3 regions of the Peribacillus sp. NPDC096448 genome follow, and region 2 is predicted to be linked to each of the others. Evidence: predicted binding sites of a transcription regulator. Region 2 holds the regulator's gene; each other region holds the start of a gene.
The links. Region 2 encodes LexA, which represses DNA repair genes until DNA is damaged. Its sites were predicted from a motif close to CGAACATATGTTCG; they were not measured.
Positions count from the first base shown of each region.

Region 1: ACIQ0C_RS02615 (Y-family DNA polymerase) is a predicted target of LexA. The motif match lies at 717-730, and genes of this name have one in related genera.
Region 3: ACIQ0C_RS18705 (YhjD family protein) is a predicted target of LexA. The motif match lies at 1,412-1,425, and genes of this name have one in related genera.

Region 1 is NZ_JBIWEU010000001.1:547,190-549,468, forward strand. It holds gene ACIQ0C_RS02610 (C40 family peptidase) at 1-369, opposite strand, end outside; gene ACIQ0C_RS02615 (Y-family DNA polymerase) at 784-2,043, shown strand; gene ACIQ0C_RS02620 (YolD-like family protein) at 2,070-2,279, shown strand, end outside.
Region 2 is NZ_JBIWEU010000009.1:12,640-14,918, reverse strand. It holds gene ACIQ0C_RS15875 (YneB family resolvase-like protein) at 1-203, opposite strand, end outside; gene yneA (cell division suppressor protein YneA) at 223-534, opposite strand; gene lexA (transcriptional repressor LexA) at 690-1,313, shown strand; gene ACIQ0C_RS15860 (esterase/lipase family protein) at 1,925-2,279, opposite strand, start outside.
Region 3 is NZ_JBIWEU010000011.1:100,898-103,176, reverse strand. It holds gene ACIQ0C_RS18715 (hypothetical protein) at 81-353, shown strand; gene ACIQ0C_RS18710 (STAS domain-containing protein) at 464-727, shown strand; gene ACIQ0C_RS18705 (YhjD family protein) at 979-1,350, opposite strand; gene ACIQ0C_RS18700 (TVP38/TMEM64 family protein) at 1,641-2,255, shown strand.

The DNA of each region.
Region 1 (2,279 bases), on a different contig from region 2:
AGTTGGTGTTGTTCCGCCCCATTTGTAGGGTTTGCCTATTAAGGTTTTTGCATAGCTGATCAAGCTAGTATTATTGACATTATAAACACCAAGCGCATTAAATGTGTTGCGGCCGGCAATTCCGTCGGCAGTCAACCCTTTTGCTTTTTGGAATTTTTTCACTGCGGATACAGAATAGGTGCCGTAATATGTAGTCAGTGAACCTGAATATGTGAAATAACCTTTGGTTTTTAATAGTTGTTGTAGTTGTTTGACATCACTATGTGTCATTCCGGGTCTGAGGGTTTGGTCTCCAATATTGGCAAAGGCTTGCAGTGGGGTTAGCATCATGGCAGATGCAACAGCAGCTGAAGCGATCCATTTCTTCATAATTTTCATTTCCTCTCTATCTATCTTTCTATTATTTCTTAACAATATTATCCTACAATACCATTATGACAATTAGACATAATTTTCGTTACATTTTCATTACAAAAAATGAGCATTAAGACTGGATTTTAAATAGACGAAAGCCTGTTGAAAAGGGTGAGGGAATTTTAAAAAACTGAGTATATGGACCTATTGGGTATTATTCAAGCTACCAATTGATCTTTTTCAAAAAAACTATTTGGATACTGAGTTTAAATTTGGAATTTCACCCATTTTTAGTATCTATTATATTTTTCAAGGAAATTACAATAAAAAGTAGAAATTTGTATGAAAACTTCCATTGAATAAGAACGTATATTCGGTTAGAGTTATGAATATAATAAAGCGAACGTATATTCTTGTTAGGGTGAAGAAATGATGGATTATGGGACGATGCCGAAACAATCAATTATGTGTATCGATATGAAAAGTTTTTATGCAAGCTGTTCAGCGGTCATGCTTGGGCTGGACCCGCTTGATTGTTATCTGGCGGTGGTTGGTGATTTGAAGAGGACAGGGAGCATTGTGCTTGCGGCTTCTCCAAAGATGAAGAAGGAATTTGGCATCAAGACAGGTTCGCGGATGTTCGAGATTCCGAATGATCCGAGGATTGTCGTCGTTGAACCTAAAATGGCGACTTATTTAAGGGTCTCGACGGAAATCACCCGATTGTTCAACCGTTATGTGCCCAAAGAAGCGATTCACGTATATAGTGTGGACGAAAGTTTTGTGAAAGTCGATGGTGCCGCTTCTTTATGGGGAGATGCCCGCATGATAGCTGAAAAGATAAAAGATGAAATTGAACGGGAATTACAGCTCCCCTGTGCCATTGGAATTGGACCGAACATGCTTATGGCAAAACTTTGCCTTGATTTGGAAGCCAAACATAAAGGGATTGCGGAATGGAAGTATGAGGATGTACCAAGCAAACTTTGGCCGATTTCCCCGCTGCGTGAAATGTGGGGGATCGGCAGGCGCGTAGAAAAAACCCTTCATGGAATGGGCATATTTACGGTTGGGCAGCTTGCCAATTATGATCTTGAATTACTTGAAGCGAAGTTTGGAATTATGGGCAATCAGCTTTACCACCATGCCTGGGGAATAGATTTATCCGATATGGGGGCAGCGATCATCGAAGGGCAGGTCAGCTTCGGCAAAAGTCAAATCCTGCTGCGGGATTATAAGGAGGAACATGAGATAAAGCAGGTCATGCTGGAAATTTGCGAAGAAGTTGGAAGAAGGGCACGCACCCATCGTAAGGCAGGAAGGACGGTGAGCCTAGGCATTGGTTACAGCAAGGATGAGTTTGGCGGAGGTTTCCATCGTTCGCGTTCGATTAACGAGCCGATCAACATTACGCTGGAGTTATATAAAGTTTGCCTGGAGCTTTTTCATGAGAACTATAAGCAAAAAACGGTTCGAAGCATAGAGGTCAGACTCTCGAATATTGTAGATGATAACGAAATGCAGCTGACTTTATTTGATGCTTCGCGCTGGAAGAAGCGGGAATTGAGTTACACGGTTGATCGAATCCGCCACAAATATGGAGCCAAATCGTTATTGCGTGCAGTTTCGTATACAGAGGCAGGTACAGCCGTTTACCGAAGCAAGCTGCTTGGCGGGCATAAGGCGTAAGGTTGACTTTGAAAGGAGGAAAAAGAATGATTCGTGATCGCGGCCGTATCAAATGGACATCGATGATGTTGCCGGAACATGTGAAGATGCTGCGGGATTGGGTGGTGGAGGATGGCTATGAAACGAAGCGCATCCTGGATGAACAGCAACTGGAAGAAATGAATGCGGTGATGGGGGAAGCCATGGAGGAAAGAAAGGATGTCACGATTGCTCATTATGAAGGAAACCGGTATCAG
Region 2 (2,279 bases):
GCTTCTTTGGTTTTAAATAGTTCGAGCATGTCAAAAATGCCATCCCGATTCAACTCATAACCACTTGCCTGTTCTTTTATAATGGAGATAACTTCCACATCCATCTTTTCAGCCAATTTGACCAATTCATCTTCCTGCCTTGCCAATGATGTTTCCTGTGACTCTTTTTCGGTGCTGACCCTACAATAGATTACCGCCTTCATAATACCCTACCTTCACTACTTACTGATCACTGGCCAAATTCTGGACAAGTTCTTCCCCTTTAACCGGTATGACAATGACTTGACCAGGTTTTATCGAATCCGCCCTGACTCCATTATGCTCTTCTATCCAACCAATGAATTCTTTTTTTGTCAAATTCGATTCTTCATATTCTTCGGCAATTCCCCATAGGGTATCACCTTCACTTACTTCTATAGAAAGGAAATCTTTTTTTTGATCATTGTTCAGTGTACAAGAGAATAAAATTGAAAAGATGAATACTGATCCCGCTAATAGAATCGTATAAATATAATTTTTGTATAATTTTTTCATAATTATCCCTCCAAAGCGAATGTTCGTTCGTATGTTATGGTCAAATTATAATACGAACGTTTGTTTCAGTCAACAACAAAATTCGAACTTATGTTTGTATAGAGTTGGGCGCCATGCTATAATGTAGCAAAGAACATTGGGGAAGAGGTGCACAAATGACAAAACTATCAAAACGGCAGCAAGATATTCTTGATTTCATTAAAGAAGAGGTCCGCCAAAAAGGTTATCCACCTTCCGTACGGGAGATTGGCGAAGCAGTGGGACTTGCATCAAGTTCAACAGTTCACGGGCATTTATCCCGCCTGGAAAGTAAAGGCCTTATTAGACGTGACCCAACTAAGCCAAGAGCCATTGAAATAATGAATTTGGAGGAAGCGAACAATATTCCCAAAGCCAATGTCGTGAACGTGCCGTTACTTGGAAAAGTAACAGCGGGCATGCCGATAACGGCCATTGAGAACATTGAAGAATACTTTCCGCTTCCCGAAAGCATGGTTCCGCATGATGACCATGTATTCATGCTGGAAATCATGGGTGAAAGTATGATCGAAGCAGGAATTCATGATGGAGATTATGTCATCGTGAAACAACAAAGCAGTGCCAATAATGGAGATATCGTCGTGGCGATGACGGAAGATGATGAAGCCACTGTAAAACGATTCTTTAAGGAACCGGATTACATAAGACTTCAGCCTGAGAACTCAAATATGGAACCAATTATTTTACGAGATGTTTCGATTCTTGGAAAAGTAATAGGCTTATATAGACAAATACACTAAAAGCGCTTTCCGCGCTTTTTTTGTTTGTTTAAATTTATGTACCTTATTCTCTCAATATGCATATGGAAGAGTAGATATTGAAAATTTTTTAATAGAATCAAGTTTTCGTGGAAATTTAAACATCCTTTATAACGGATGAGAGTTATACATCGCCTTTCTGGTAATATGTACTTTTGAAAAAGCTCATCGAATAAAAAAAGAGTGGGTTAAAATCCCCCTCCCATTAAAATTCTTCACTCTTAATCATTGGTTCACTTTAATAAAGTTAAGATCGCCTCAGCCATTCCACTGTTGAATCTGCACTTGTTGAGAAATTTGCAAGAGTTGAAAACAAAAACCCCTTTTTTTCACAATATGCCCTGTTAAATTTTTTCTGGGATAAGGAGCAATTTTCTTAATGGCTGTTTCCTTGCTCGTTAGATCTCTGATTGCTATGCATAATTTCCAGGGAACCAACTTTTAAATATATCCATCTAACAAAAGTTATATAAATACTTCTATAAGGCTGTTCCATTTGCGTAATTACCATCACCCTATTTAACCCTAACATTTGGCACCTCCCTCATTTTTCATCCAAAAAAATGCCTTCTCAATTAAGAGAAGGCATTTCGCTATTTCTCAATATAGACCGAACGAATCAGCGTCCGGGTCCTTTCAGTACCATCCACATTTTTTTCCTTGACATCTATTGTTACATTATAAACACCTGACTTAGGTACTTCTGGAAGGGTACCAGTAAAATTTTCAGTATCCATTACCTTAATTGAGTTTTTTTCACTAATTTCATTACCGGTTTCATCTATCAGATGAACCAAAAATGTTGTGCTAATTGGTCTTTTTTTACCATTCATTGGATTCTTTATTAAAAACTTTGCATCTTTTTGCTTAACTTTACCGGCCATACTAAATGTAATGGGATTCTTTTCGTTAAATTGTGCTGTGAACAAGTAGGCGTCTTTTGGTGAT
Region 3 (2,279 bases), on a different contig from region 2:
TATTGAACAAACGAGCCCGACCTATTAATCGTTAAGGACTGTTTCCTTGAAAGTGTTGCCCTGATCAGTAAGCAGTAATTGTGCAAACGGCTTATGTAAAACGGCGATTGACAGTCCTCATTTCCTATAATGGGGAAGAGGAGAGTATACCAGAAGGATACAGCGTCGAATATGGAGGGACATTCTGCCGTTTAATCATTAAGAACAAAGGCGATGCTATGCATAGAGTGAATTTAATGAAGGATGCCATAACAAGGGAGCTTGAAGTAATTCAGTTAAATGTAAAAGGTATTTTCAGAAGAAGAATTATCTATCTGAAATCCATGGCAGACATTTCATCCCACATGGCATAGATCAATCAAACAAAGGATATCATGGGCTTTTTAAGCGTCCCCATCGTATTAAAGGTATTTTCATTTTTTCGACACAGGGAATTGTTGAAGGCAATCGATCAGGGGAAATCATGAATGCGTGTTACATTCTGCGGCGGATCATGATATTGGTTTACTTTAAGCTCCTTGTTCAAGATAACTGTTTTCCTATCCTTCTCTTCAAGATGATTAGTGCTCTTGGTTTGATGGGGGCAGAGACAATCATAATGGGTGCGACTCCAACCTTTGTAAAGGAGCATGTAAATAACTTTTATTTGAAGAATCTCAAAACTAAAATGGTTAAGGATATTCAGTATGCACTTGATTACATAGGTTATGCCTTGAGCGAAAAGTAATATTCATAAAGATGAATCCATGGTTTTAACAAGCCGATTAAATTATGATTATGGAATATTCAAACAGGTGAATGGAGGTAAGTGAGTCTTATCGGTCTTGATCATGAAAGACTCACTTACCTTTATGCCTGGAAGGGCGGAATGCTTTTTTGTGGTCATACTTTTTACATCCAAGGGATCTGTCCCTTCCCGAAGGATCCAAGCATCCAGCATTCACAGAAACATGTATGGAGGATGCCTGTACCCGCCCGCTAATTCCTTGAACGGTGGTTTTTTTCGAAAAAGTAATAACATAACAAGTCTTCGGTTTTGTTGCGAAGGCGGGGATTGAAATAATTATGATGTTCCTCGTATCCTTTATATAAAAAACAATACATCGTGAAGGATTCATCGCGTTTGATTTCACTAACCTTAATATTCTCTTTGCGCAAATAGCGCCGTACCTCGGCAAGTTCGTCTTGAACCACTTTTAAAGTATGTTCGACTAGCTCCGAATAGGGCCTTTTTAATTTAAACGGACTAATTTCGATGACCTTGAGATCCAGGTTTAAGACTGTAATAACCATAGGGAGGTAGATGGCTTTTTCAATCATATTTCGGTCACCTTCTGGAATGCGGGTCATCATGACCGCCCCTTTCTAAATAGTACGTTTTCAATGATAATATGTATATTCCGTAAAAATTAGAACGTTTGTTCTGTTTTTTTATCCTAATGTATTTTCAGTGTATATGCAAGCAATTTTGATAAATCTAGAAATATTCGTTAACAAGATTATGTTTTCCGGAGATAGGGAAAGTATGAAGATATATGGATAATAATTCTTGCAATTTCAGGGGAAAGTGATATATCTAAAATAAACAGTTTTTAATAAGTTTATGCTGCTTTGATGGCAGCATGTCGAGGGAGATAATTATGGATTTGGATACTATACGTGAGTGGTTTACACTTGATCATATATCGGCACTTATTCAGCAATATCGCTCATTCGGTCCAATTCCCGGAATCTTACTGCCGATGCTGGAAGCTTTTTTGCCTTTTTTGCCCTTAGTGGTGTTCGTGCTTGCTAATGCAACGGCTTTTGGTCTCTGGTGGGGGTTTTTATTTTCTTGGATTGGTGCGGTAGCGGGGTCTTTTTTGCTTTTTTGGATTATTAGAAGATATGGTCAAATGAGGTTTTTCCGATTTTTGCAAAAGCATAAACAGGTGCAGAGGTTGATGGTTTGGGTTGAGAGCCATGGATTCGGTCCTTTGTTCATATTGCTCTGCTTCCCTTTTACACCTTCTGCTATCGTTAATATCGTGGCAGGACTTTCAAAAGTCAGTACCCTGCAATATGGACTTGCAGTAGTGGGAGGGAAAGCGGTGATGATTTTTACGATCAGTTTCGTGGGTTACGATTTAGTATCCTTAATTCATAAACCGGTGCGAACGGTCATTATCGGAATCGTCATCTTCATCCTATGGTATGTGGGGAAAAGATTGGAAGTCCGGTTAAATAGAAGCATGAAGAGAGAAGAAGGACAATAAATTAATATATAAATGCAGTAGGGG